4 regions of the Erwinia sp. 1181_3 genome follow, and region 3 is predicted to be linked to each of the others. Evidence: predicted binding sites of a transcription regulator. Region 3 holds the regulator's gene; each other region holds the start of a gene.
What was found. Region 3 encodes CRP, which controls carbon source genes, mostly activating them, when cyclic AMP is high. Its sites were predicted from a motif close to ATGTGANNNNNNTCACAT; they were not measured.
Positions count from the first base shown of each region.

Region 1: the regulator CRP is predicted to act here: its motif matches at 2,100-2,117, upstream of mlc (sugar metabolism global transcriptional regulator Mlc).
Region 2: the regulator CRP is predicted to act here: its motif matches at 3,353-3,370, upstream of FY046_RS04090 (YfcZ/YiiS family protein).
Region 4: the regulator CRP is predicted to act here: its motif matches at 5,688-5,705, upstream of glpT (glycerol-3-phosphate transporter).

Region 1 covers NZ_VTDE01000004.1:322,682-330,360, forward strand. The annotation lists gene bioD (dethiobiotin synthase) at 1-637, opposite strand, end outside; gene mlc (sugar metabolism global transcriptional regulator Mlc) at 760-1,977, opposite strand; gene FY046_RS13465 (LysR family transcriptional regulator) at 2,158-3,045, opposite strand; gene FY046_RS13470 (MFS transporter) at 3,208-4,416, shown strand; gene tus (DNA replication terminus site-binding protein) at 4,598-5,533, shown strand; gene fumC (class II fumarate hydratase) at 5,571-6,968, opposite strand; gene manA (mannose-6-phosphate isomerase) at 7,168-7,679, shown strand, end outside.
Region 2 covers NZ_VTDE01000001.1:917,245-924,923, forward strand. The annotation lists gene fadJ (fatty acid oxidation complex subunit alpha FadJ) at 1-1,424, opposite strand, end outside; gene fadI (acetyl-CoA C-acyltransferase FadI) at 1,424-2,734, opposite strand; gene FY046_RS04090 (YfcZ/YiiS family protein) at 2,948-3,244, opposite strand; gene fadL (long-chain fatty acid transporter FadL) at 3,622-4,959, shown strand; gene mlaA (phospholipid-binding lipoprotein MlaA) at 5,016-5,777, opposite strand; gene ccmI (c-type cytochrome biogenesis protein CcmI) at 5,813-7,018, opposite strand; gene FY046_RS04110 (cytochrome c-type biogenesis protein) at 7,015-7,476, opposite strand; gene FY046_RS04115 (DsbE family thiol:disulfide interchange protein) at 7,473-7,679, opposite strand, start outside.
Region 3 covers NZ_VTDE01000005.1:19,817-27,495, forward strand. The annotation lists gene FY046_RS14610 (LysE family translocator) at 191-793, opposite strand; gene FY046_RS14615 (hydrolase) at 854-1,870, shown strand; gene FY046_RS14620 (YheU family protein) at 1,870-2,088, shown strand; gene FY046_RS14625 (phosphoribulokinase) at 2,189-3,058, shown strand; gene FY046_RS14630 (amidohydrolase) at 3,073-4,251, opposite strand; gene FY046_RS14635 (OsmC family protein) at 4,512-4,919, opposite strand; gene crp (cAMP-activated global transcriptional regulator CRP) at 5,289-5,921, shown strand; gene FY046_RS14645 (YccS/YhfK family putative transporter) at 5,979-7,679, shown strand, end outside.
Region 4 covers NZ_VTDE01000016.1:18,453-26,131, forward strand. The annotation lists gene udp (uridine phosphorylase) at 1-296, opposite strand, end outside; gene FY046_RS22600 (dienelactone hydrolase family protein) at 592-1,428, shown strand; gene metE (5-methyltetrahydropteroyltriglutamate--homocysteine S-methyltransferase) at 1,478-3,751, opposite strand; gene metR (HTH-type transcriptional regulator MetR) at 4,003-4,941, shown strand; gene FY046_RS22615 (DUF1456 family protein) at 5,088-5,561, shown strand; gene glpT (glycerol-3-phosphate transporter) at 5,927-7,273, shown strand; gene glpQ (glycerophosphodiester phosphodiesterase) at 7,288-7,679, shown strand, end outside.

The sequences.
Region 1 (7,679 bases), on a different contig from region 3:
AATGCGCCAGATCGCGGCTTTCCGCACGTGGCAGATACGGCAGTTCGCCAAGCAGCGGTGCCGGAATTTTGTCGCGCAGCACATCAATAATCTCCGCGTAATGGGCCAATCCCGGATTGATGCGATTCGCCACCCAGCCTAACAGCGGCAGTCCATCGTTAATCACCGCCTGCGCTGTCAGCAATGCGTGGCTGATGCACCCCAGTTTGATGCCAACCACCAGTACGACCGGAAGTTGCTCCTGCACGGCCCAGTCAGACAACGGGCGCAGATCATTCATCAGGCTTCGCCAGCCGCCCGTCCCTTCCACCACGATATAGTCTGCATGTTGATCCAGCGCTTGCAGGCCGCGACTGAGCGCGGCATAGCTGATGGGTGTGCAACTGGTGCTAATTTCATCTTCCAGTAAGGTGACCGGATTAATGGCGTGGTAAGGCAACGGCACTGAGGAGGATTCCTGTAGAACCAGAGCATCTTTATTGCGTGGCCCTTCTTCCGTTTGCTGGCTACTTTTCGCGACGGGTTTATATCCTACGGCCTGTTTACTGCCCGTTGCCAGCTTTTGTAATAACGCGCGCGACACCACGGTTTTACCGACTTCCGTATCTGTGCCGGTGACAAATAAACGTTTTAACATGGGATGACTCCGACAGGCACTGCCTGGCCTCATTGATAATTTTCGTACTTGATGAATGAACGAAAATTGTAGGGTAGTGCCGGATGTCGGGGATTGCGTTAGCGCAATGTTTAGTGAATTTATCAGCCTTGTAGCAGTTTGATTAATAAGGAGCCGTTGTAGAGAGCATCTTTTACCAGTGCGGCACCCGGCATAGTGCCCAGATTCGCAAACTCAGTGGATTCTACCTTAAGGTCAGCACTGTAGCGGGGTAATGCCTGCTGGCGAATACAGTTAACGATGGCAGGGAACAGAATATGTTGCGCCTGATTAAGCGGAGAACCAATCAGAATTTTTTGTGGATGGAAAAGATTGACCATGATGGCGAGAATACGCCCTACGCTGTTGCCAACGCCGGCAATGACATCGCAGGCGATATGATCTCCCGCCAGTGCAGCCTCACACAGGGCATTGATGGTCAGCGCCTGATTATGCAATGCCGAACTCATCGACGCCTGCATCCGCTGCGCCGCCAGTTCAAGCATATTGTCGATGCTGGCCACGGTTTCCAGACAGCCATGATTCCCGCAATAGCAGCGTTTTCCCCACGGATCGACCTGAGTATGACCGATCTCAACCAGCGAACTGCTACCACCGTGCAGCAAGCGCCCACCGGTAATCACCCCGGCGCCCACATGGTGATCAATCACCACCTGAAGCACATCGCTGGCATCGCGTGAAGCACCAAACAGCGATTCTGCCATCGTCCAGGCGCAGATATCATGCTGAATATACACTGGCAATCCGGTGCGCTCGGCAAGAACCGGGCCCAGCGGCATATCATCAACCTCGTAAAACGGCATGCGGTGAACAATACCTGACTGGCTGTTCATGATGCCCGGCAGTGTGATGGCAATGGCCGTCAGACGCTCGAGTTTGTGCTGGTGGTGAATAAAGAACTGGTCGACTTGCTGGACGATACGCGTCAACAACGGCAAATCGGCCTCTGCGGGAAGGGGGAATTGCTCTTCAACGACCATTTTGCTGCTGAGATCGCGCAGCGCGAGGGTGATTTCGCCATTACCGATACGGGCAGACAGGAAGTGCCAGGCCTGGGTGTCCAGCACCAGTCCGACAGCCGGACGACCACGACTGCCTGGGTCCTGAAATTCCGTTTCCTGCACCAGATGCGCTTCCAACATTTCACGCACAATTTTCGTGATGCTGGCCGGGGCCAGTTGCGCTTTTTTGGACAGCTCTATACGCGAGATGGGACCAAACCGATCAATCAGTCGGTACACCGCTCCGGCATTAGTCTGTTTAATCTGGTCAATATGACCAGGCTGACTATCCGCAATCACACCCCACTCCCACTTATCACCTGTCTTAAAAGGCGCTGCTGTCTGTTATTTTCACGCTTCAAAATAAAGCATTTCGCTCATGGTGAAACACTTATCAGATGGCGTCAAATATTTGATTCGATATGTGATTTGCCGCACATAAACCGTTGCTGAACGCTCATGTTTTCCGCGATTGCCAGATCATTTCGGCAATAACAACGTCATCATCGCGGCAACCACGGCAGGAATCTCACGTTGCTTCGACCACACCAGCCACACTTCCGAACGCGCGTCCTGCTCCACCAGCGGGATCCACACCACATCGCTCAGGCGCACGCGTCGGAAAGATGCCGGAAGAATAGAGACGCCCAGTCCGGTAGACACCAGGCCGATAATCGTCATTGCTTCCCCCACTTCCTGAGCAATATTAGGTTGAATATCGTAACGGCCAAGTAACCCCAGAATTTCACCGTACAGCGCTGTTCCCACCTGCGGGTCAAAGAAGACAAAGGGCTCCTGCGCCAAATCGCTCAGTGCAATTTGCGGCCTGCCTGCCAGGCGATGGGCACGATGCACCAGCGCATACATGGGTTCACGAAGCAGCAGCTGATGATCGAGGGTTTCCGGCAGAAGGGTATTGCGCATCACGCCTAAATCAAGCCGCCCGTCACCCAGCGGCGCCAGTTGCTGGCGGGTATTGATCTCCTGCATCTGGATATGGACCGCCGGGAAGCGCTGACGAAAGGTGAACAATGCGTCTGATACGACGGTGATAAACGGGGCGGATGACGTAAAACCAATACGTATTTCGCCTTCGTCACCGCGATGCAGGCGCGCAGCTTTGTCGGCAGCCTGATCGACCTGTTGCAGTACCAGACGAGCATCCTGCAGGAACTGCTGCCCGGCCGCCGTCAGTTGGACGCTGCGGTTGGTACGGGCGAAAAGGCGTGCGCCTATTTCATGCTCGAGGATCTGAATTTGCTGGCTGAGCGGCGGCTGGGAAATATTCAGGCGCAGTGCCGCACGGCCAAAATGTAGCTCTTCTGCCACGGCGATAAAGTAACGCAGGTGACGCAACTCGATATTCATATGTTAAAAGTATCATTCGAGATTATTAATATATTAGACATCATAATCTGACTTTCTTACCCTTTACAACGTGAACTCCCTGAATATCTCTAAGGATCTGTTGTGAACCGCTCATCCCATGCCGTCAGACCGCCGTATTCTGCTGACCGTGCATCTCTTGCCATCACCGACTCACCTGCTGTCGATAAAAATCTCTATATCAAACGTGGTACTCCTCAATTTATGCGCGTCACGCTGGCGCTATTTTCAGCCGGGCTGGCGACGTTTGCCCTGCTCTATTGCGTACAGCCGATCCTTCCGGTTCTGTCGCAGGAGTTTGGCGTTTCCCCGGCGACCAGCAGTATTTCCCTGTCGATTTCCACCGGGATGCTGGCGCTTGGGCTGCTGGTAACCGGTCCGTTATCTGATGCCATCGGGCGTAAATCGGTGATGGTGACCGCGCTGATGCTGGCCGCAATTTGTACCCTGCTGTCCGCGACCATGACCAGCTGGCACGGGATTTTACTGATGCGTGCGCTGACCGGCCTGTCGCTGAGCGGTGTTGCGGCCGTGGGGATGACTTACCTGAGTGAAGAAATTCATCCCAGTATGGTGGCGTTTTCAATGGGGTTGTATATCAGCGGGAACTCGATTGGCGGTATGAGCGGCCGTTTACTCAGCGGGGTGATCACCGATTTCAGCAGCTGGCGCATTGCCGTGATGGCCATCGGCTGCTGTGCACTGGCCGCTGCGCTGATGTTCTGGAAAATTCTGCCTGCCTCGCGCCATTTCCGCCCTGCTTCGCTTAAATCGCGTAGTCTGATGATTAACTTCCGGCTGCACTGGCGCGATAACGGTTTGCCGCTGTTGTTTGCCGAAGGTTTTCTGTTGATGGGGGCCTTTGTCACCCTGTTTAACTACATCGGCTACCGTCTGCTTTCGCCGCCTTATTCAATGAATCAGGCGATTGTCGGCCTGCTGTCGGTGGTCTATCTCACGGGGTCATGGAGTTCGCCTAAAGCGGGTGCGATGACGGCAAAATATGGACGCGCACCGGTGCTGCTGTTCTCCACCGCACTGATGCTGAGCGGTCTTCTGATCACTCTCGCCAGCAATATCTGGTTTATTCTGCCAGGTATGATGTTGTTTACAGCCGGATTTTTTGCTGCACATGCTGTTGCCAGCGGCTGGATTGGCCATCGTGCGCGCCGCGCTAAAGGCCAGGCATCATCGCTATACCTGTTCAGTTATTATCTGGGGTCAAGCGTTGCCGGTACGCTCGGCGGTGTGTTCTGGCATCATTTTGGCTGGTACGGAATTACAGCGTTTATTGCTGCCATGCTGGTGCTGGCGTTACTGGTAGGAAGCCGTCTACACGGACGAAAACTCTAACTTCCGGGCACAATGTGTTGTCACAGGCGGACCGAAAAAGAAGGTCCGCCCCTACAAAAAATGAATCCCTCTGATCAATGGCACAATTTTCCCCTGCCCGACGCAAAAAACACCGTTGTTGATGTTCATCTCTGTTTTCCACTGCTATAGTCATCAGTATGTTGTAACTAATGGAGGTGTCATGCGTCATTACGATACTGTTGAGGAGCTTCACCGCTGTGTGGCCGATCTCGAGCAGGAACTGGAGGTATTACAGCAGCAGATCCTGAGTATGCGTCTGCTGACCGCCAGGGTGTTTGAACTGCCTGAGGTGGAAAAAGGTAAGGAACACGATCCGCTGACGCAGGTTAAGGTCGAGCAGCTAACCGGCCAGGCAGCCCTGCAGCGCTCCCTGACGCATTTTGCGCGTCTGTTTATGCAGCACCAGTCAGAAAAACTGAGCACTAAGGCGGCAGTACGTCTTCCTGGTGCGGTGTGCTTAGAAGCCGATAATACGCAGTCTGCCCTGCTCCACCAGCAGGTCGCCTCAATCAATCAACTGAAACAACGGCTGGAGCAGATTATTACCGTGGAATCGGGCCTGCCGAGCGAGGAGCGGTTCGAGTTTGTCCACCGCCATCTGCGCGGGTTGATTACCCTGAACGCTTACCGTTCGCTGACGTTGCTTGAAGCGCCCGATTCCGTGCGCTTTGGCTGGGCGAATAAGCATATTATTAAAAATATCAGTCGCGATGAGATGCTGGCAACGCTGGAAAAAAGCCTGAAGGCCGGGCGTGCCGTGGCCCCCTGGACACGTGAGCAATGGGCCGAACGCGTCCAGAGCGAAATTGAAGCGGTAAAGTCACTGCCTGCAGGCGCGGCATTGAAAATTAAACGCCCGGTGAAAGTACAACCGATTGCCCGCGTCTGGAGCAGCAGCGATCGGAAACAAACCCAGCTGGCCTGCCCTTCTCCGTTGCTGGTACTGTGCCAGGACGCCAATAGCGTGCCAAAACTGGGAGAGCTGCTGAATTATGATGCCGCTAACGTGACCCATCGTTACAAACCTGATGCTCAGCCGCTCTATTTACTGATCCCGCGCTTACATCTTTATACCGATCGTCTGGTGCCGGCATAAAAAAAGCCAGGTCTAAGACCTGGCTTTTGGCAGCAGCTTATACCTTCATACTGCCGACCATCTCTTCCGGACGCACCCAGGCATCAAACTCTTCTTCCGTCAGATAACCCAGCTTTAGCGCAGACCCTTTCAAGGTCAGCCCTTCTTTATGCGCTTTCTTGGCAATTTCAGCCGCTTTATCGTAGCCAATATGCGTATTCAGCGCGGTAACCAGCATCAGAGATTCATTCAGCAATTGAGTAATACGATCGCGGTTTGGCTCAATACCGATAGCGCAGTGGTGATTAAAGCTGTCCATTCCATCCGCCAGCAGACGAACAGATTGCAGGAAGTTATGGATCACCATCGGACGGTAAACGTTCAGCTCGAAGTTACCGGATGCGCCACCGATGTTTACCGCCACATCATTGCCCATCACCTGACAACACAGCATGGTCATGGCTTCACACTGCGTCGGGTTCACTTTACCCGGCATGATGGAGCTACCCGGCTCGTTTTCCGGGATAGCGATTTCACCGATGCCACAGCGCGGGCCGGATGATAACCAGCGCACGTCGTTGGCGATTTTCATCAGTGATGCCGCCAGGCCTTTTAGCGCACCGTGGGCATGAACCAGCGAATCACAGGTGGCTAAGGCTTCGAACTTGTTCGGCGCGGTGACAAAAGGCTGTTTAGTCAGCTCAGCAAGCTCCTGGGCAACGCGCACAGCATATTCAGGGTGAGTATTCAGCCCGGTACCGACCGCTGTACCACCCAGTGCCAGCTCGGCAACATGTGGAATGCTCTGTTCAATATGCTTCAGGCTGTGGCTTAACATCGCCACCCACCCGGAGATCTCCTGGCCCAGCGTCAGCGGTGTGGCATCCTGCAAGTGAGTACGGCCAATTTTGACAATGTCTTTATAAGCTTCAGCTTTTTCATGCAGCGTCTGTTGCAGCACTTTCAGCTCAGGGATCAGGTGTTCCTGCACGGCCACCACCGCCGCCACATGCATCGCGGTTGGGAAGACATCGTTGGAACTCTGGCTCTTGTTCACATCATCATTGGGATGCACAAGGCGTGACATGCCGCGTTCGCCACCGAGGATCTCGCTGGCGCGGTTCGCCAGCACCTCGTTCATATTCATATTGGTCTGTGTACCCGAACCGGTCTGCCAGATAGCCAGCGGGAACTCACCCTGATGCTTGTCGGCCAGCACTTCATCAGCCGCCTTGATGATCGCGCCCGCGCGGTCATCCGGTAACAGACCAAGGTCATTGTTCACTTTTGCCGCCGCACGCTTAGTCAGCGCCAGCGCATACACCAGTTCAGCAGGCATTTTCTCCGTGGAGATACGGAAATGTTCCAGAGAACGCTGCGTTTGCGCCCCCCAGAGTTTGTCGGCAGGTACATCAATCGGTCCCATTGAGTCTTTTTCAACGCGGTTCGCAGCCATTTCTGTCTCCTTGAGCACAAACATATGAATATTATTGACGCTGATTAGCCGTTTTGCGGTTAAAAAGCGCGGCGGTAGTCTGACATACACCAGGTTACGATTATGCGACTCATTCGCGTTTATTGCATCCCGATTGTCTTTCAGCGGTGCTTTTCTGCTTTAATACATCCAGTAACCAGTGAATGACCAGGGAGATATGATGCAAAAATTAATCAATTCGCTGCAAAATTACGCATGGGGCAGTAAAACCGCGCTCACTGAACTGTATGGGATCGCTAATCCGTCGCAGCAGCCGATGGCCGAATTATGGATGGGGGCCCACCCGAAAAGCCCATCGCACATCGTCGTCGATGGCAAATCTCGCTCGCTACGCGATGTGATCGATGCTGACCCGCCTGCGCAGTTAGGTGCCGGTGTGGCGCAGCGTTTTGGCGAGTTGCCGTTTTTATTTAAAGTGCTGTGCGCTGCACAGCCGCTGTCGATTCAGGTGCATCCGAGTAAAGCGGCGGCCGAAGTTGGCTATGCACGCGAAAACGCCAGCGGCGTTCCGCTGGATGCGGCCACGCGAAACTATAAAGATGCCAATCATAAACCGGAGCTGGTGTACGCGCTGACGCCGTTTAAAGCAATTAACGGCTTCCGTCCGCTGTCTGAAATCGTCTCGCTGCTACAGCCGGTCGCAGGCGCTCATCCGGCCATTGCCCATTTTCT
Region 2 (7,679 bases), on a different contig from region 3:
GCCACCGCCGTGGCCACGGTGACCGCCGCCGTTCCGGCATGGGGGATCACCTCCACCAACGGCATTTTTTCCGGCGGACTGAAGTAATGCAAACCGATGACATTCTCTGGCCGCTGCGCACCAGAGGCAATATCCGCAATCGGCAGCGATGACGTATTAGAAGCAAACAGCGTGTCTGGCGAACAGTGCGCCTCAACCTCAGCCACCATTTTTTGCTTCAGCGCCAGATCTTCAAAGACGGCTTCAATGACCATATCACGCTGGCGGAAGCCCTGATAGTCAGTGCCACCGCTGATCAATGCGATCTGTTGCTGACGCTCTGCCACACTCAGGCGGCGGCGGTTGACCTGCTGAGTCAGCACCTGCCAGCTGGTTTTCAGCGCCCGGTTAATGCCTTCCGGGTTCACATCTTTAATGCGCACGGGCAGCCCGGCGCGGGTAGCCGTGATGCAGGCGATACCTCCCCCCATCAGGCCACCGCCCAGCACACCAATACGCTTCAACTCACGCGGCGCAGCCTGGGCACCCGGATCTTTTTTCAGGGCGGTAGTGGCGAAAAACAGGCTGCGCAAAGCGGCGGACTGCGGCGTCATCGCCAGTTCACCAAATGCCTGCGCCTCGGCGGCATAACCGCTACCGCTGCCCTGTTCCAGCCCGCAGCGCACCACGCTGAGTATTTTGTCTGTCGCCGGGTAATTCCCGTGCGTTTTCGCCTGCGTCTGGCGTTTTGCCAGCGCGAACAGTATCGCCCTGCCCGCCGGGCCGGTTAACAGCCGTTCGCGCAGCGGTAACGGCTTTCTGGCGCTGCGCGCTTTCAGTGCCAGCTTCACCGCTGTCTCCAGTAATATACTCGCTGCCACCGCGTCATCCACCAGCCCGCATTTCAGGGCCGCACGCGCACGCAGGGTTTTGCCTGTCAGGATCATATCCAGCGCGGTCGAAGCGCCAATCAGACGCGGCAGCCGCTGCGTTCCCCCGGAGCCCGGCAACAGCCCCAACTGGACTTCCGGCAGGCCGAGCCGGGTTTTATCATCCAGCGAACAGACGCGATGATGGCAGGCCAGTGCCAGCTCCAGGCCGCCCCCGAGGCAGGCACCGTGGATGGCGGCCACGACCGGCACCGGCAGCGCAGCGATCTCCGCCATCACGGTCTGCCCGGCGTGTGCCAGCGCGCTGGCCTGCTCTGCCGTGTCGCAGGCCGCGATCATGCTGATATCGGCCCCGGCAATAAAAGAGTCCGGCTTGCCGGAGATCAGCACCAGCCCGGCAAGGTGCGGATTGGACCGTGCCTGTCTGAGGACATCGCGAATTTGCCCGGCAAAGGCCTCCTTCAGCGTGTTCATCTTCTCATCAGGCACATCGATAGTGATCACGCCGACGTTATCCAGGCGCATGCTGAGCGTAAAAGCCGTTTTCTGTTCCATTATTCCGCCTCCAAAACCATTGCGGCACCCAAACCCCCGGCGGCGCAGGCGGTCACCAGCCCCAGCCCGCCACCGCGCCGACGCAGCTCATTTAGCGTCTGCGTGATCATCCGTGCCCCGGTCGCGGCGAACGGATGACCATAAGCGATAGAGCCACCCAGCACGTTGAACTGCTCCTGATTCACCTCGCCCAGCGCATGGGGACGGTTCAGCACCTCGCGGGCAAAACGTTCATCCGCAAACATCTTCAGGTTAGCCAGCGTCTGCGCCGCAAACGCTTCATGCATATCAATCAGAGAAAGGTCGGCCAGCGTGATCCCCGCACGATCCAGCGCCAGCGGTGAAGCATAGGAAGGCCCCAGCAGCATATCCTGGCGCACATCAATGGCGGTAAACGCATAGCTGCGCAGGTAGCCCAGCGGCACCATGCCCAGCTCGCGCGCGCGGGACTCGGTCATCAGAACCACCGCAGCAGCCCCGTCGGTGAGTGGCGTGCTGTTTGCTGCCGTGACCGTACCGTGTTTTCGGTCAAATGCCGGGCGCAGGCGGGCATAGTCTTCAGGACGGGATTCGCTGCGCACATTGTTATCCTGCTGAACGGGCTGCTTCCACGGGGGAGCATAAGCCGTCATCACCTCGTCATTTAACAGCCCCTGTTGCCAGGCACGCGCCGCATGAAGATGGGAGCGGTGCGCCAGTGCATCCTGCTGCTCGCGGGTAATGCCATGATCTTTCGCCATCTGTTCGGCGGTATCGCCCATGCGCAGCCCGGTGGAATATTCGGCCACCGCCGGAGGCACCGGCAGTAAATCGCGCGGACGCAGCTGGCTAAGGAGTGTAAGTTTTTGCGGCAACGTACGCGCTTTGCTGAGGTCGACCAGCACCCGCGCCAGCGTTTTACTGACGCCAATCGGCAGCACTGAGGAAGAGTCCGCGCCACCGGCAATACCGGCCTGAATCGTCCCTGCCAGCAGGCTCTCGGCCACATTCGCCACCGCCTGAAAGCTGGTGGCGCAGGCGCGGCTGACGCTGTAGGCATCGGTATGCACACTCAGGCCGCTGGCCAGCACAATTTCACGGGCAATATTGGGGGCTTCCGGCATCTGCACCACCTGGCCGAACACCAGCTGTTCAATGGCGTCAGCGGGGATCTCGCTGCGCGCCAGCAGTTCACTGATCACCATGCGCCCCAGTTCCAGCGCCGGAATACCGTGAAACGCGGTGGCCTGGCGGACAAATGGCGTACGCAATCCGTGGGTGATTGCGATACGGTCACCCTGACGTGTCAGCAAAGGTATAGCTTTACTCATTATTCTCACCTTTCTGCTCCCTGTTGCGTCGTGTTGCCGGTGCATGGGCGGCAATACGCGAGGTCGGGAGCATATCTTAGATAGACGGCATCATTGCCAAGAGGTCTGACCTGATCAGTGTTAACCAGATTAATGACGGGCGCTACGGCAGAAGGGAAAAAATGCGAGAACACACACGATTCTGGTGGAGGGCGGGCACCCTCCACCGGGAGATTAGCGCAGGCCCAGCTGGAAAATCATCGTTTCCGCCTGGCAGCTAAAAGTAAACTCACAGTCCAGCGTGACACCGGCCGGGGTTTCGCTGAAGCGGCTTTCGATCAGGCAAGGTTCTGACTCAACGGCACGCGCTTTATCCGTCAGCGTACGCAGCATCGCTTCAGCCTGTTCACGACGTTCAAATTCCTGGCTGTAGCTGGCGGTACAGTCCGTGTTATCCATTACTGTCCCGACATCGACACAGCAACACGCAGCGGTTTCACTGGCGTTACAGCGGTTAATAGCTTCAGTCATACATCCTCCGGCATACCACCCGGTATCTGGCGGCAGGTTAATTTAGATAAGTATAAGTCTACGCCTGCGCCTGTTTTCGCTCCAGCCATCCGGGGAAAAGAGCGCGTTAAGTGATGAAAATCACACTATTATTTGATCCGAAACAAGTCACACTAAATCATCAAAAAATTGATTGTAAGTTTTTTGCAAGCCAGATCGCTTTTTCAGCATCATTTTAGAAATATTTGAAAAACAATATTGCAACATAGACACAGGTCGGACCTATACTTGGCCCACTGGTCTGATTTGTTGGTTGTCTGTCAGTCCCTAGAATCCGCGATCCCTTGTTACGTTACGTAACAGAGCTTAAATAAAAATCAGATAATGAGGTTGTGGTTATGAACCATAAAAACCTGTTTGCTAAGTCTGCACTCGCAGCAGCAGTGGCGCTTGTTTCTTCAAATGCTTTATCGGCTGGCTTTCAACTGAACGAATTTTCCACCATTGGTCTTGGCCGCGCTTATTCCGGCGAAGGCGCAATGGGTGATACCGCAGCATCGGCCAGTCGTAACCCGGCCACAATGGCATTAATGGATCGCCCTATGTTTTCCATTGGCGCGGTATTTATCGATCCCGATGTGAATATTCAGGGACAGTCTGGTGCAGGTAATAGTCTGAATGCCGATAATATTGCACCGACGCAGTGGGTACCAAATATTCACTACGTCCAGCCGCTGAACGATCAGTGGTGGATTGGCGCCTCAGCAACCAGTAATTATGGTCTCGCCACCGAGTTTAACGATGGATATGCCGGCGGTCCTTTTGCGGGCACCACCGATCTGTTAACCATGAACCTTAACCTCAGCACCGCCTATCGTCTTAACCAGCACTTCAGCATGGGTGTCGGCGTCAATGCCGTTTATGCGAAAGCGAAAATCGAACGTAATATTGGTGAGCTGGGCGCTTTCCTGCCCGCCGCAGGTTTACCTGCCGCACCGGCTGATACCCAGATTGCTCATCTGAAAGGCGATGAATGGGGTTACGGCTGGAACGCCGGTATTCTTTATGAAGTGGATGATAAGAACCGCTTTGGCCTGAGCTACCGTTCAGAAGTGAAAATCGACTTTGACGGTGACTACAGCAGTGATATTCCGGTGGCCTACAACCCGATCGGCGGTCAATTTGGTCTGCCGTCCGGTACTGGTGGTAATACGGTTTCAGGCTCCCTGTCACTGCACCTGCCTGAAATGTGGGAAGTCTCCGGATACCACAAAGTTGCACCACAGTGGGCCGTTCACTACAGCCTGGCGTATACCAGCTGGAGCCAGTTCCAGGAGCTGAGAGCGACCGGCAGCAATGGTCAGGACCTGTTCGTTAAAGATGAAAGCTTCCACGATGCCTACCGCATCGCGCTGGGTACCAGTTACTTCTACGATGATAACTGGACCTTCCGCACCGGTATTGCCTTCGATGACAGCCCGGTTCCTTCGGATAAGCGTTCCATCTCTATTCCTGACCAGGACCGTTTATGGCTGAGCGCGGGTACCTCTTACGCCTTTAATAAAGATGCGTCAGTGGATGTCGGTATTTCTTATATGCACGGACAAAAAGTCACGGTTAAAGAAGGGAATGATCCGGTTGCCACCGCCCAAAATGGTGGCCAGGCGACACCTTATACCTTTACTTCCAGCGGTAAAGCCTGGTTGTACGGTGCGAGCTTTAACTATAAGTTCTGATCACTGCGCTTTATCAACGCGAATAAAAAACCCCACTTCCGTGGGGTTTTTATTATTTACTGCGAATCAATATCGCCCAAATCACCCTTAATTGCGGCGGCGTTTGGATTTTCCTGCGGAATTAATTTTCCATCGCTGGCAAGGAAATCATGATGCTGGAAATAAGCCGCACGCATAAATGCGTAAGGATCGTTAGAATTTCTCAAAATAGCATCGGAGTCGAGCAGCTGTGCACGGGTTTCAATCCCTTCCAGTGCCCATTTACCCGCAGACATCCACCAGGTCAGCCAGAGCAGCGGCGGATAAACATCATCGACCAGCCCGCCAATATCTTCACGCGGCGTAAAACCCCCGTAGCCAGGGACTTCGACATACGTGCCATATCCCACGCCGTAATGCCCCAGCGTACTACCGAAAGCACGGGTCTCTTCTTTCGCCAGTTTCGGGTTAGCCATGGAGGCCACATCAATCAGACCGCCCATACCCAACAGCGTATTCAGGAAGAAACGGTTGAAGTGCACCATCGCCTTATACGGATTACCCTCAATGAAATAGTTCACCATTGAAGAGGGTTCTTCCAGGTTACTGAAAAAGTTGCCCAGCCCGTTACGTGCAGGCTGCGGCAGATAATCACGCCAGACCACCGCAACCGGGCGCAGAACATACGGATCCAGCACATTGTAGTTAAAGTCGAACATAGAACGGTTGAAGCTTTCCAGAGGGTCGGCATGGCCCTGCGGCTCATTCGCCGTCTCAGAAGTGGCACATCCCACCATCAGTACGCTAGCCAGCACTAAGCCCGTCAGGCGATAGTTCATCGTTTTCTCCCTGTACTGTTATAAATTATCGTCCACTACTGCCGGTTAATTTCCACGGCAATCTGCTGCTGACCGGCAAAAGGCAGTACTTCAGTCAGCCCGAACCAGTCACCAGGTGAACGGTAAGCGCTGCCATCGCGCGATATTCGCACGCGAACCTGCACCTGATGCTGCGAGGATAACAACCGATCCGGCATCATAGCATTGCTGTCATCCAGCGTGATCGATAAAGGAAAATGGCTCAACGGACTCTTTTTCACGGCTACAGGAACCTGAGAAACGCCGTCAGACACGGAAATATACAACACTCCGTTCGCGGGTAACATTTTTTCTGCCTCAGGTGACAAACTGATGGTTAACGCCAGGTGGCTTTTTTCTTTGCCGGAAGCGCTGTCTGCCTGCTGGATACTGCGCTGGATCATCACCCGGCGTCCGTCATTTTCCGGTAACAACGACAGCATTTTCTGCCAGGTCGTGACCGCCTGCGCATAGTCTTGCTGGTTGTACGCGTTAAAGGCTAACAGCCCCAGCACCTGCTCATTTGTAGGATACTGCACGGCCATGGCTTCCAGCATCATGAGCGCCTCACGATTATCCTGCGGATCGTTCGAGCGGGTCTGTACTTCAGCATAGCTCAGGCGAACATCAATGTCGGTCGGTGCCAGCTGCAAGGCATGACGAAAAGCCTGGCTGGCCATGCTGGCATTGTTAAGCACCATACCCAGCCGGCCGAGCATCTTCCAGTTTTCAACATCATCCGGCGTGCGCTGCAACTCGCTGCGAACCCCCAGAGCCAGACGTGCCAGCTGTTCCATACTCAGCGGCCGCGCCTGCGGATCCATCACCTGTGCACGCAGCGCAGGCAGCTCGTTTTTCACCTGCTGCCAGGCCAGGACCTGTTGCAGCCCTCCGGTTTTAACGTAGAAGCCGAGACTCACCAGCAGCAGGATCACCACGCCCGGCAGCAGTGCCCAACGGCTGACCTGACGGGATGTTTGAGAAGGGGTCTGGGGAATATCCAGTAGCAGCGTTTCCTGCAACTCGCGCACCATCTCGGGACGTTCTGCCACCACACCCTGCCCTTCATCCTCTTCCAGCTCACGCAGGCGCTGATGATAGAAAGCCTGATTAAGCCGATCGCGATCGGCGGTGCTTCCCCGCTTGTTGCGTACACCTGCCAGTAAAAATAGCGCACAGGCGGCGACCAGCAGCAACAGGATGGTTAAGAACAGTGTGCTCATGGCTGCTTCTCGTCATGGTTTAACAGGGTATCAAGCCGCTGCTGCTGTTCCGCATCCAGCGCGACGTGCTCAGCACGCCTGCGGCTGCGCAGAATAATCACCAGCGTGCCGATAATCACAAACAGCGCCGGACCCGCCCAGAGGATCAGCGTCGACGGCGTCACCGGCGGTTGATAAGAAACAAAATTGCCGTAGCGCGCCACCATATACGCTTTCACCTGCTCCGGCGTTTGCCCTGCCTGCAACAGCTGGTAAACCTTCAGCCGCATATCACCGGCAATCATGGCATTGGAGTCGGCAATACTGTTGTTCTGGCACTTCGGGCAGCGCAGCGAGGCCGTAAGCTGGCGATATTGCTGCTCCTGATCCACGGTGGCAAAAGAGTAGGTGTCGATGTTGTCAGCCTGCACACCCGCGCTGAACAGCACCAGCGCCAGCAGCATCAGATAAGCTTTCACGATCCGGCCTCCTGGCTGTATTTTTCCCACAGGGGTTTCACTTCCTCGTTCCATACGCGGTCGTTCATATCACCGGCGTGGCGATAGCGGATAATACCGTGGCCATCGATCAGAAACGTCTCCGGCGCACCGTACACACCCAGATCCAGCCCGAGCATTCCGTCACCGTCGTACAGGCTCAGGGCATAAGGGTTGCCGAGCGT
Region 3 (7,679 bases):
GTTCGAGACCGACCTCACCGTGCTGAACAGTCTGCTGAAAACCGATGGGTTTAAGCCGTAATCGGGCCGGGTATGCCCGGCCCCTACGGAAAATGAAGAATATCGTAGGTCCGAAGCACGACGTAGAGGCGGGGAAGATCGTAGGTCCGAAGCAAATACCGTAGGGGCAAGGCACGCCTCGCCCGCGGTTTTAGTGCCAGATCAGCAATACGCAGGCCGCTGTTAACAACCCCATAAAAACATTGAAAAGGGTCCATGCCCGGCGACTGCGCAGAATGCGGCCTATCAGCGTGCCGAAGCCTAACCAGATCACCCCGGAAACCACATTGACCAGCGCCATGCCAATACTGATGGCAATCACCGAGTTTTTGTAGGCTTCACCGGCCAGACTGAAGCTGGCCACGGCACCCAGTGCCATTAGCCAGGCTTTCGGGTTAATCAGTTGCAACAGACCGCCCTGCCAGAACGGCATCGGCGCTGCGGGTGCGTTACCCGTTTCCAGTTTTTCGTATTCCGCGCTGCCGATTTTCCACGCCAGCCAGAGCAAATAGGCACTGCCCGCTATTTTCAGGAACAGATGAAGGGAAGGATAAAGCAGAATCAAACCACCCACGCCAAAGGCCACCATCAGCAGCATCACCTGCATCCCGATCATAATGCCGATCAGTAACATCAGAGAGCGCAGAAAACCAAAGTTAGCACCTGAGGCGGTGAGTAACATATTATTAGGGCCTGGCGTAATCGCCGCGACCCACAGAAAGCCCAACATTGATAAAAACAGACTCAGTTCCATAGAACGGGTGCTCCCCACCCCTCTGAAAAATTAACAACCTGACGAAGCTAACAGCGTGCTATGGATCCTACAAGCTCTAACCCGATAAATTTTAGCCCCCTGACGGATAACGCTTTTCGTCCACTAATGGGCACCAGCAATCCGCATCTGCAAACTATTCTGCCGCGCCTGATCCGTCGCCGCATTACCCTGCAACCCCACTGGCAGCGCCTGACGTTACCGGATAGCGATTTTGTCGATCTGGCATGGAGTGAAGATCCGGCGGCCGCACGCCACAAACCCCGAGTGGTCCTGTTCCACGGGCTGGAGGGCAGTTTTCACAGCCCTTATGCGCACGGCCTGCTTCAGGTGTTGAAAGATCGCGGCTGGCTTGGCGTGGTGATGCATTTTCGCGGTTGCAGTGGTGTACCGAATCGGCTCAACCGTATCTATCACTCCGGTGAGACAGAAGACGCCAGCTACTTTTTGCAGTGGTTGCGCGATGAATGGGGCCAGGTTCCTACCGCCGCGGTGGGGATTTCCCTGGGCGGGAATATGCTGGCCTGCCTGATGGGCAAGCAGGGCGAGGGCTGCCTGCTGGACGCGGGCGTGGTGGTTTCCGCCCCGCTGATGCTGGAACCCTGTAGTCTGCGGCTGGAGCAGGGATTTTCACGCATCTATCAGCGTTATTTGCTGGGATTGCTGAAGAAGAATGCCGAACGCAAACTCCGCGCGTGGCCGGGAACACTCCCTGTCGACCTGGCTCAGCTTAAATCGCTGCGCCTGCTACGCGACTTTGACGATGCGATCACCGCGCGCGCGCACGGCTTTGCGGATGCCAGCGACTACTATCATCGTTGCAGCGCCATGCCGTTGCTCCCCGGCGTGCGTAAACCGTTATTGGTGATACACGCGAAAGACGACCCTTTTATGACCCCTGAGGTCATCCCTGATCCGGCATTACTGCCCGCCTGTGTTGAGTATCAGCTGACGCAGCACGGTGGACACGTCGGTTTCGTCGGCGGCACGCTGCGTAAACCTGCGATGTGGCTGGAACAGCGCATCCCTCAGTGGCTTAACACCTGGCTGGAGAAATGATGATTATCCCCTGGAAAGACCTTGATACCGAGACGCTCGACAATTTGATTGAATCCTTCGTACTGCGTGAAGGCACCGACTATGGTGAACAGGAGCGCTCGCTAAAACAGAAAGTCGACGATGTCCGTCGCCAGCTCAACAGCGGCGAGGTGGTGCTGGTGTGGTCGGAATTGCATGAATCCGTCAACATCATGCCGCGCGGCCAGTTTCGTGAATAAATAGTCGTGAATAAGTAAACGTGAAGCCATAATGACTTGGACGGGTAAAACATGTTACCAATGATCCGTCCGTCCGACCTTTATCAGGGAGTTGCACGCCATGTCAGCCAAACATCCGGTCATCGCCGTCACCGGCTCCAGTGGGGCAGGAACCACCACCACCAGCCTGGCTTTCAGGAAGATTTTTCAGCAACTTAATCTGCGGGCAGCCGAGGTCGAAGGGGACAGTTTCCACCGTTTTACCCGCCCGGAAATGGATATGGCAATCCGTAAAGCGCGCGATATGGGAAAGCACGTCAGCTATTTTGGCCCTGAAGCCAATGACTTTGGCCTGCTGGAGCAAACGTTTGGTGAATATGGTCGCAGCGGTAAAGGGCAGTCGCGCAAATATCTGCACACCTATGATGAAGCCGTACCCTGGAACCAGGTGCCGGGCACATTTACCCCGTGGCAGCCGCTGCCTGAACCCACCGATGTCCTGTTTTATGAGGGTTTGCATGGCGGCGTAATGACTCCGCTGCACAACGTGGCAGACAAGGTGGACCTGCTGGTCGGCGTGGTGCCTATCGTTAACCTGGAGTGGATACAAAAACTGGTGCGCGACACGGGTGAACGCGGTCACTCGCGTGAAGCGGTCATGGATTCAGTGGTGCGTTCCATGGAGGACTACATTAACTTTATTACGCCGCAGTTCTCACGCACTCATATTAACTTCCAGCGCGTCCCCACGGTGGATACCTCTAACCCCTTTGCTGCTCGCGGCATCCCCTCTCTGGATGAAAGTTTTGTCGTCATCCACTTTCAGGGGCTGGAAGATATCGACTTCCCCTATCTTCTCTCCATGTTGCAAGGTTCGTTTATCTCGCATATCAAAACCCTGGTGGTACCAGGTGGAAAAATGGGACTGGCAATGGAGTTGATTATGGGGCCACTGGTCAAACGCCTTATCGAAGGCAAAAAAATCGGCTGACCCCATTTATCCTGTTATCGCTTCATCAGCAGGCGGTGGATAAAGCCGGTATGCAGCCTCACCCCGATTTTTAGCGCATCTTCGTCAAGGCGAAAATGGGGGTTATGCAGCCCCCGGCAGGTCCCTTTTTCCGGGTTGCCCGACCCGACCCACAGGAAACAGCCCGGCACTACCTGCTGATAGGCTGAGAAGTCCTCGCAGCCAAACATTGGATGCAGCATAACCTGCAAGGCATCATCCCCCAGCGTGGCAATCACATTATCCACTGCAATACGGCAGGCGTCCGGGTGATTAACCCCGGTGGTGTAACCCGGCGTCCATTTCAGCACGTAGCTGGCCCCTGCTCCCTGCGTCATTCCGTCCAGCTGCTGTGACATCATCTGCGGGATAGTGTTACGCGCACTCTGGCTGAGCGTGCGCAGCGTGCCGCGCAGATTCGCCGTGTCAGGGATAACGTTATAGCCGCCGTCAGCCTGAAAACTCGCGACCGTCAGTACGGCACCTTCGTTAGGGTCAAGACGACGTGAGACAATCTGCTGAAGTGCCTGCACCACTCCTGCGCCCAGCGTCACCGGGTCGATACTCTCCTGCGGCATCGCTGCGTGGGCGCCTTTTCCCTGCAGGGTCAGGTCGAAGTTATCGCTGGCAGCGCTGAAGACGCCCTCTTTCACAGCCACCTGGCCGGTAGACAGTCCCGGGAAAACATGCAGACCGAAGATCATTGATACACCATTCAATACGCCCAGCTTAATCAGCTCGCTGGCCCCGCCTGGCGGCACTTCTTCCGCATGCTGGAAAATAAAGCGCACTTTGCCGGCAAGCTTACTCTGCTGCTGGCACAACACCCATGCCGCCCCCATCAGCATTGCCGTATGCGCATCATGCCCGCAGGCATGCATCACACCGCGATTGCGCGAGGTGAAAGGTTCACTGTTCAACTCCTCAATAGGCAGCGCATCCATATCGGCCCTCAGGGCAATGCAGTCACCACTACGCGGCCCCTCAAGTTCAGCCAGTACGCTATTTGGCGTCGGGCGACTAAGTGTTAATGGGCCAAACTTTGCCAGTTCAGCGGCAACATAGTCTGCGGTGCCATGCTCGTGGAAAGAGAGTTCGGCATTCGCGTGAATATGCCGCCGCCATTGCAGCACCTTTGGTGTGACATCCTGAATCAGCGTCTCGATAGTCATCATGACTCCTGGTTGATTAAATCTGACAACGGCAGACCAGGCAGCAACAGAGAATCATGGGCAAACGCCGGACATTCAGCTGTTGTTTCGCCAGCCTGCAGCAAATTAAGAAAGGAATGTAGAACGAGGGAAATATACCGCTGATGTTATTCGCCTGCCGTGGCGTGAAATGCGGGTAGAGAGAGGAATAGCAGGATGTGTACGCTACGTTCTGTCAGCTGTGGGTAACGACAACGAACATCGTTACCCATAAGAAACCAGCTTCAGGTCAGATCTGTCACTTCATAGCTGTGCGTCATTTTCACCGCGCTCCCCAGCATAATCGCCACCGAGCAGTATTTCTCCGCAGAGAGGTCGACCGCACGTGAAACGGCTTTATCCGTTAACGCCTTGCCGCTGACAATAAAGTGCAGGTTAATATGGGTGAAAATACGCGGTGCCTCTTCACGACGTTCCGAGGTCAATTTAACTTCACAGTCGGCGACATCGTGACGGCCTTTCTGCAGAATAGACACCACATCAATCGCACTGCATCCCCCGGCAGCCATCAGCACCATCTCCATCGGGCTGGGTGCTTTATCCCCCGCGTTGCCATCCATCAAAATCTGATGGCCGGATGAGGATTCTCCCAAAAACGTCATCCCTTCAACCCACTTAACTCGTGCTTGCATCACAAAATCCTCTCATTGATTCAGTTACCGCAGAGTACGCTGCACTCACAAAAACGGCAACGTTGCCTTTTTCGAACTATGCTGAAGCGAGACAACAGAAGACAGTCTTGTAAAGCTGTGCTACAAACGAAGCTGCAATATTTTACTGGCATAACAATGCACGGTAAAAACGGGACGACAGCACGAGCCATGCTCTTAACAGAGGCCCGTATAATTTCCCTATGGGAACGCTTGAATATTTCAACGCCTGGCAGGGATACATCCCCTGATACCCAAAAATATTTCGCGCTTCAGGCCAGCGGCAACGCATCTGCAGCACGCCGAATACAGGGTATATTTAGGCACGATTACAACAGAGGATAACAGCGAATGGTTCTCGGCAAACCGCAAACAGACCCTACACTCGAATGGTTCCTGTCACATTGCCATATTCACAAATATCCATCCAAAAGCACTCTGATTCATCAGGGTGAGAAGGCGGAAACCCTCTATTACATCGTTAAAGGATCAGTAGCGGTGTTAATCAAGGATGAAGAAGGCAAAGAGATGATCCTCTCCTACCTCAATCAGGGCGACTTCATTGGCGAGCTGGGCCTCTTTGAAGAAGGTCAGGAGCGCAGTGCATGGGTACGTGCGAAAACAGCCTGTGAAGTGGCTGAAATTTCCTACAAAAAATTCCGTCAGTTGATTCAGGTGAATCCTGACATCCTGATGCGCCTGTCTTCACAGATGGCGCGTCGCCTGCAAGTCACATCAGAGAAAGTGGGTAATTTAGCTTTCCTTGATGTGACCGGACGCATTGCCCAAACGTTGTTGAATCTGGCGAAACAACCGGATGCCATGACGCACCCGGATGGGATGCAGATCAAAATCACCCGTCAGGAGATCGGCCAGATCGTCGGCTGCTCCCGCGAAACGGTGGGTCGTATTCTGAAAATGCTGGAAGATCAAAACCTGATCTCAGCACATGGTAAAACCATTGTTGTTTACGGAACACGTTAACCGGCTCTGAACCCACGGCGCGACGCCCAGTCGCGCCGTTTTTATTTGGTGTGGCTCATGTGGCGGAGAATTATCTATCACCCCGAAGTTAACTACGCACTCAGGCAAACACTGGTGCTGTGTTTACCCGTGGCGATCGGCTGGATGCTCGGCAACCTGCAAAACGGCCTGCTGTTCTCATTAGTCCCCGCCTGTTGTAACAATGCCGGTCTTGATACTCCACACAAACGCTTCTTCAAACGTCTGATCGTAGGCGGTTGCCTGTTTGCTTTCAGTAGCTTTTTGATTCAGTACGCCGGGGCAGAAGAGGTGCCACTGCCCGTGATCCTGCTGGTCATGGCACTGCTGCTTGGCGTCACCGGTGAAATCAGTCCGCTGCACGGTCGTCTGCTACCGGCATCGCTGATTGCCGCCATTTTCACCCTCAGTCTGGCCGGACGCATGCCCATGTGGCAGCCGCCGCTATTGTTCATTCTCGGTACCGTCTGGTATGGCGCGTTTAACTGGTTCTGGTTCTGGCTGTGGAAAGAGCAGCCGATGCGCGAAACCCTCAGTCTGCTCTATCATGAACTGGCTGATTACTGCGAAGCGAAATACAGTCTGCTAACCCAGTTGACCGATCCCCAAACCGCCCTGCCTCCCCTGTTGGTCCGCCAACAGAAAGCCGTCGATCTGATTAACACCTGTTACCAGCAAATGCATATGCTGGCCGCCAATCGCGACCATTATCAGCGACTGACGCGCGCATTTCAGGTCGCCCTCGATCTACAGGAACATATCGCCGTCAGCCTGCATCAGCCCGAGGAAGTACAGAAGCTGGTAGAGCAGAGCCACGCCGAGGCGGTGATCCGCTGGAATGCGCAGACCATTGCCACACGCCTGCGGGTACTGGCTGACGATATCCTCTATCACCGCTTCCCTGAACGTTTCACGATGGAAAAACCGCTTCAGGCACTGGAAAAAATATCCCGTCAGCACCCCGATAATCCGGTTGGCAACTTTTGCTATTATCACTTCAGCCGTATCGCCCGCGTGCTACGCACCCAGCACCCGTTGTACCGTCGCGACCTGATGGCGGACCGCCAGCGCCGCCTGCCGCTGTTTCCTGCGTTGAAGAGTTATCTGTCGCTGAAATCCTCTGCCCTGCGCACCGCCGCACGCTATGCAGTCATGCTGACCTTCGCCAGTTCACTGGCCCTGTTCTTCAATCTGCCGAAGCCTTACTGGATACTGATGACGGTGATGTTTGTCAGCCTCAACGGTTACAGCGCTACTCGGGTACGTATCCAGCACAGGGCGCTGGGAACGCTGGCCGGGTTGGCCATTGCCGCTGCCACGCTCGGTTTACATGCCCCGGAATCCTGGGTGCTGCTGGTGATGCTACTGATTACCCTGGTGAGCTATCTGTTTATCCGCAAGTTTTACGGCTGGGCAACCGTAGGATTCACGGTCACCGCGGTGTATACATTGCAACTGCTGTCGCTGAACGGAGCGCAGTTCCTGCTGCCGCGCTTAATGGATACACTAATGGGCTGTCTGATTGCCTTCGGCGGCATGATTTGGCTATGGCCACAGTGGCAGAGTGGATTGATGCGTCAGAATGCGCACGATGCGCTGGAGACCTATCAGGAGGCATTGCAGAAGCTGCTGGGCAGCGAACAGGATGCGGAGAAACTGGCATACCAGCGTATGCGGGTGAATCAGGCGCATAATGCGCTGTTTAACTCACTGCATCAGGCGATGCAGGAACCGGGCTTT
Region 4 (7,679 bases), on a different contig from region 3:
TGGATCGCGCCGGTGGTTCCCACGCGCAGGAAAGTACGTACTCCAAGCTGAGCCAGTTCTTCCACGGCAATCGAGGTGGACGGGCCACCAATACCTGTTGAGCAGACAATCACGGGTTTACCGGATAACTCGGCACGCCAGGTGGTGAATTCACGATGCGATGCCAGATGAACCGGATTGTCCATCAGGGCGGCAATTTTCTTCACGCGCTCCGGGTCGCCCGGCACGATGGCCAGTGTGGCGCCCTGAAGATCGGCTTTCGTTAAGCCAAGATGGAAAACGTCAGACTGTGCCATTTCAAACTCCTTTCACGGGAAGAGGGATAGTTAACGGGATGCTACTGTAAGGAAATCCGGCGAACATTTATGTGATTAACATCGATAATACAAATGAAAATTGCATTGATTACATTGTAAAAAGTGATGGATATCACATTATTAAATCCGATCATGGCACTTTCACACATCCGGGCCTGTGGTTCAGGGCTATCTGGTGATAGAGATAGCCCGTAGTGAAACCTGATCCCATCGCATTACGGGCTATAGTTAAACCCTGAATGCCGATCGTACTTGTGCATGCACGGAGAGGATAATGAAAACCGACGATAACACGACGCAAGAATCGAGCAATAAAGGGTTTGCACCCGCAACAGGTCCTGCCGCAGCCACCACGATTATCACTGACAGTACCGATATTATTTCAGGTGAGACGTCCATTCCTACTCAGGGTGAGAACATGCCGGCTTTCCATGCGAAACCGCGCCATGCCGAAGGGCTGTTGCCGGTAGTGCTGGTGGTCCAGGAGATCTTTGGCGTACATGAACATATCCGGGATATTTGTCGTCGTCTGGCCAGTGAAGGCTATCTGGCGGTGGCGCCAGAACTCTATTTCCGCCAGGGTGATCCTGCGGATTACACCGACATCTCCACCCTGTTCAATGACCTCGTCAGCAAGGTCCCGGACAGCCAGGTACTGGCCGATCTCGACCACGTGGCAAACTGGGCGTCCCGTCATGGCGGGGATATGCGCAACATGGCTGCCACCGGTTTTTGCTGGGGCGGACGTATCACCTGGCTGTATGCCGCGCACAATCCGCAGCTAAAAGCCGCGGTCGCCTGGTATGGCAAGCTGGTGGGTGAAAAAACCATGAAGCAGCAGAAGCATCCGGTGGATATTGCCGTGGATCTGAATTCGCCGGTCCTGGGCCTTTACGGCGGCAAAGATGACGGTATCCCGCTGGAGAGCGTGGAGACCATGCGCCAGGCGCTGCGTGCGGCGAATGCTGACGCTGAGATTATCGTTTACCCCGATGCCGGGCACGCCTTTAATGCGGATTATCGTCCCAGCTATCACGCGGAGTCTGCTCAGGATGGCTGGCAACGGATGCTGGCATGGTTTAAACAGCATGGCGTGGCGCCAAAAGCATAAAAAAGGGGCGCCTCTTGGCGCCCCTTTATGATCAGCAACAACATCGTCATCAGGCTTTTTGCGTGCTGCGCAGGTTCTGGGCCGCTTTCACCATGTTTGCCAGCGCCTGACGTGTTTCTGTCCAGCCACGCGTTTTCAGACCACAATCCGGGTTAACCCACAGACGTTCAGTCGGGATCCGTTGTGCCGCTTTCAGCAGCAGTGCTTCCATCCACTCCACGCTCGGAACGTTTGGCGAGTGAATATCGTAAACGCCGGGACCGATTTCATTCGGGTAGTCGAACTCTTCAAACGACTCCAGCAGTTCCATATCCGAGCGTGAGGTTTCGATGGTGATCACATCGGCATCCAGTGCAGCGATCGAATCCATGATGTCGTTGAACTCGCAGTAACACATGTGGGTGTGAATCTGAGTGTCATCCTGCGCCACGGCGGCGTTTAAACGGAAGGCATCCACAGCCCACTTCAGATAGGCAGCCCAGTCGGAGCGATGCAGCGGTAAACCTTCGCGCAGTGCAGGTTCGTCAATCTGGATGATACCGATACCGGCTTTTTCCAGATCTTCCACTTCGTCACGCAGTGCCAGGGCAATCTGTTTTGCGATGGTTTCGCGAGACACATCTTCACGTGGGAATGACCAGCACAGGATCGTCACTGGCCCGGTCAGCATGCCTTTGACCGGCTTGTCGGTCAGAGACTGCGCATACTTCGCCCACTCAACGGTAATGGCTTGCGGGCGGCTGACGTCACCGATAATCACCGGCGGTTTCACACAGCGCGAACCGTAGCTCTGTACCCAGCCATTCTGCGTAAAGATAAAGCCATCCAGGTTTTCACCGAAATATTCCACCATGTCATTACGTTCCGCTTCGCCGTGCACCAGCACGTCCAGACCTAAACGCTCTTGCTCAGCAATGGCCTGCTTAATATGTTCAGCGATGCCGGTACGGTAGTGATTGCCGTCCAGACGCCCTTGTTTGAAATCAAGGCGCAGGCCACGAATTTCGGTGGTTTGCGGGAAAGAGCCGATAGTGGTGGTGGGCCAGGCGGGCAACTGGAAACGCTGACGTTGTGCTTCAGCACGCACCAGGTAGCTGCTGTTACGCTGGCTGTCTTTGGCAGTAATCCCGGCCAGACGCTCGCCAACGGCCGCATTGTGAACACGGGTGGAGTGTTTACGGGCGCGAATGGGCGCACTCCAGGCCTCCAGTGACGCCGGATCGTTGTTGTTCAGCGCATTGCTCAGCAGTGACAGTTCAGCACACTTTTGCAGGGCAAAGGCGAACCAACTTTTTACTTCATCATCCAGACGGGTTTCCACGCTCAGGTCGATCGGGCTGTGCAGCAGTGAGCAGGAAGAACCGATCCACAGCTGTTTACGGGCAGCGCTCAGCGGCTGCAGACGCTCAAACCAGCGGCTCAGATCCGCACGCCAGACGTTACGACCGTTAATCACCCCGACTGACAGCAACCAGCTTGCCGGTACTTTGCTGTTGAGCACAGAGATATCATCGTTACCGTGGACCAGGTCCACATGCAGCCCCTGAACCGGTAGTGCCGTAATGATGTCAATGTTCTGGCCGATACTGTCGAAATAGGTGGTCAGCAACAGCTTGCTGTGCCCCTGCAATGCAGCATAGGCGGATTTGAAAGCAGCTAACCACTCGGCAGGCAGTTCCAGCGCCAGCGCGGGCTCGTCAATCTGCACCCATTCGATATCGCGTTTAGCCAGTTCGGCCAGCACCTGCTGGTAAACTGGCAGGATGTCTTTCAACAGGCTCAGGCGATCAAACTGATCCCCTTTCACTTTGCCCAGCCAAAGATAAGTTACCGGGCCCAGTAAGACAGGTTTAATTTTGTGGCCCAGCGCCAGCGCTTCGTCGACTTCGTCCAGCAGTTGGGTCCAGGTCAGTTTGAACTGCTGACCCTGAACAAATTCAGGCACCATGTAGTGATAGTTGGTGTTAAACCATTTGGTCATTTCTGCGGCGGCGGCGGGTTCACCGGTCGGAGCGCGGCCACGACCAAGACGGAACAACGTATCGAGGTCAACTGAGCCCTCTTTATTCTGGTGGCGCGCGGGTACGTTACCCAGCATCAGGCTGGTGGTCAGCACGTGATCGTACCAGGCGAAGTCACCGACCGGCAGCAGATTCACACCTGCGTCTTTCTGCTGTTGCCAGTGGCGTGCACGAAGTTCACGGCCAGTCGTCAGCAGATCGTCCTGGCTGGTGGTGCCCGCCCAGTAGCTTTCCTGCGCTTTTTTCAGTTCGCGACGCAGACCAACGCGGGGAAATCCGAGAATGTGGTTCAGAATAGTCATCAGTTGTGCCTCGTTAAATTGTTCTTTACCGGGACCATCAAAATTGGCTGATGTCAGTGTGCACACAGCCAGCGCGCAAGAACCGGAGCGTACTGAAGTACGTGAGGATTCTGAGCACTGCCCGGGATGTAAAATGACAAGTAAACTCATCAGCGAATCATTTAGACGTCCAGATGTTTACACCGCTATATTGTGCAGGTACTGTATCAACCACAAGCGCAAAATATTCACTGTCGATGTGAAGGACTCTCATGATCGAACTTAAACACCTGCGGACGCTGCAAGCGTTGCGAACGACAGGTTCACTGGCGGCGGCGGCGGCCCAGCTTCATCAAACGCAGTCAGCGTTATCTCATCAGTTCAGCGACCTGGAGCAACGTCTGGGGTTCCGGCTGTTTGTACGTAAAAGCCAGCCGCTGCGTTTCACGCCACAGGGAGAACTTTTGCTGCAACTGGCGGAACAGGTGCTGCCGCAAATCCAGCAGGCATTGCAGGCCTGCCATGAACCGCACCAGACCACATTGCGCATCGCTATTGAATGCCACAGTTGTATTCAGTGGCTGACCCCGGCGCTGAACAATTTCCGCAAGAGCTGGCCGCAGGTGGTGATGGATTTCAAATCGGGGATGACATTTGACCCGCAGCCCGCCCTGCAACAGGGAGAGCTGGATGTGGTACTGACCTCCGATATTCTGCCGCGCAGTGGGCTGTTTTATTCACCTATGTTTGATTTCGAAGTCCGCCTGGTGCTGGCACCGGATCATCCCCTGGCGCAAAAGGCGCATATTTCACCGGAAGACCTGGCCAGTGAGGTGCTGATGATTTATCCGGTTCAGCGCCAACGCCTGGATATCTGGCGTCATTTCTTACAGCCGGCCGATGTCAGCCCAACGTTGAAAAGCGTAGACAACACGCTACTGCTGATTCAGATGGTGTCTGCACAGATGGGGATTGCTGCGCTGCCACACTGGGTAGTGGAGAGTTTTGAGCATCAGGGACTGGTGGTAACGAAAACGCTGGGAGAGGGCCTTTGGAGCCGCCTGTATGCGGCAGTGCGCGACGGTGAACAGCGTCAGCCTGTAGTCGAAGCCTTTATTCGTTCCGCCCGCCAGCACGCCTGCGATCATCTGCCTCGGGTTCGTGATGCATCCCGTCCTGGCGTGCCACATCCTTCCATCAGCCATCCTTAGCATGCACGGCAGCCAGTCGACTACTGGCGTTACACGCTGACCCGCGCTCGTGACTCAGGGCAGCGCACGCCGCTAACGCAGATGCACCCTGAGGGACGACGAGTTATACTGCACTCACTGCAATTGTTTCACTACAGAGAGTCCCTATGACCAATAACGATGTCCTGCGCAGCGTGCGTTACATGCTGAATTTAAGCGATGCTAAAGTTGTGAGCATTCTGGCGCTGGCAGAGAGCGAAGTAACAGAAGCCGAAGTGCACAGCTTCCTGAAAAAAGAGGATGAAGCCGGCTATCGCCCCTGCCCTGATGTCATCATGGGTTACTTTCTGAATGGTTTGATTTTTGAACGCCGTGGCAAAAGTGAAGACGCACCTGCGCCTTCTATCGAACGCAAGATGACCAATAACATCCTGATGAAGAAGCTGCGTGTGGCCTTCGACCTGAAAACCACCGACATTCTGGAACTACTGAAAAGTGCCGATTTTGCGGTAGGACAGTCAGAAATTGGGGCGATCTTCCGTAAACCTGGGCATAAAAATTACCGCGAATGCGGCGATCAAATTCTGCGTAACTTCCTCAAAGGTCTGACGATGAAAATCCGTCCGGTGAAGAAAGCCTAAGCGATTGACTGACTGATTAACGCCACCTGCTGGCGTTAATCTTTGTTCTTCTGCCAGATCAAAACCTTCCTTTTAGAACAAAATCACTCACCAAACGAAACCCACAGCCTTTATCTGGGTTTGTATATGTGACTATCCTCACACTTTATAGTTTCATTATGAAAATAAAACACCGATTTGTGATGTAGATATAGCCATCTCGTCATAAAACTGTAACATTTGCGCCATTCTTCACAGTCAGTTGTTCTGATTACGACTACGCTATGCGCGAAATGGAACATTTATTCCTGTTTTAACAGGATCCTGTTCCTCTACTCTGCGCATTCGAAGCCGGATGTCAGTCTTTCGAGCCATGGGAGGCCAAAATGTTACGTTTTTTCAAACCTGCTGCACATCAGCCCCGCGTTGATGACAGCCGCGTTGACCCGTTATACCGCAAGCTACGCTGGCAGATCTTTCTGGGGATATTCTTCGGTTATGCTGCCTACTACCTGGTGCGTAAGAACTTTGCCCTCGCGATGCCCTACCTGGTTGAACAGGGTTTCTCACGTGGTGACCTCGGCTTTGCGCTCTCCGGCATCTCTATCGCCTACGGTTTCTCAAAATTCATTATGGGGTCGGTCTCTGACCGCTCCAACCCGCGCGTCTTCTTACCTGCTGGCCTGATACTTGCCGCGGCAGTCATGTTGTTTATGGGCTTTGTCCCCTGGGCAACGTCCAGCATCATGGTGATGTTTGTACTGCTGTTCCTGTGTGGATGGTTCCAGGGGATGGGCTGGCCGCCGTGCGGTCGTACAATGGTGCACTGGTGGTCACAGAAAGAGCGCGGCGGCATTGTTTCCGTCTGGAACTGTGCGCATAACGTCGGTGGTGGTATCCCTCCACTGCTGTTCCTGCTCGGTATGGCCTGGTTTAACGACTGGAAAGCGGCGCTGTATATGCCTGCTTTTGGTGCCATTGTTATCGCCATCATTGCTTTTGCGCTGATGCGTGATACCCCGCAGTCTTGCGGCCTGCCGCCGATTGAGGAGTACAAAAACGACTATCCACCGAACTATGATGAGAAACATGAAGATGAGCTAACGGCTAAGCAGATCTTTATGCAGTACATCCTGCCGAACAAACTGCTGTGGTATATCGCGCTGGCTAACGTGTTTGTTTACCTGCTGCGTTACGGCATCCTCGACTGGTCACCGACCTACCTGAAAGAAGTGAAACACTTCACGCTGGATAAATCATCGTGGGCTTACTTCTTCTACGAGTACGCCGGTATCCCGGGTACGCTGCTGTGCGGCTGGATGTCGGATAAAGTCTTTAAAGGTAACCGTGGTGCAACAGGCGTGTTCTTTATGGTGTTGGTGACCATTGCCACCGTTGTGTACTGGATGAACCCGGCCGGTAATCCTGGTGTGGATATGGCCTGTATGATGATTATTGGCTTCCTGATTTATGGCCCGGTGATGCTGATTGGTCTGCATGCCCTGGAGCTGGCACCGAAGAAAGCGGCGGGTACCGCAGCAGGCTTTACCGGTCTGTTTGGCTACCTCGGTGGGTCCGTTGCCGCCAGTGCTATCGTCGGCTATACCGTTGATTACTTCGGCTGGGATGGCGGCTTTATCATTATGATCGGCGGCTGTGTGCTGGCGGTGATCCTGCTGACGATGACGATGTTCAGCGAGAAGAAACACAAACAGGGCCTGAACTCACTCTGATTGAAGGGAACATTATGTTGAAAAACGTTATCGCTACCTTAGTTCTCACCACCTCTCTCGCGGCGACAGCCGCGAGTTCTTCGCCTGTCGTGATTGCGCATCGTGGGGCCAGCGGTTATCTGCCGGAACACAGCCTGCCGGCAAAAGCGATGGCCTATGCTCAGGGAGCGGATTACCTTGAGCAGGATCTGGTGATGACCAAAGACGATCATCTGGTGGTGCTGCATGACCACTATCTGGATCGGGTGACGGATGTTGCCACGCGTTTCCCCCATCGCGCACGGGCTGACGGACGTTATTACGCTATCGACTTTACCCTTGCCGAGATCAAGAGCCTGGCGTTTACCGAAGGCTTTACGCTTGAAAACGGCAAAAAGGTGCAGACCTTTCCAGGCCGCTTCCCGAT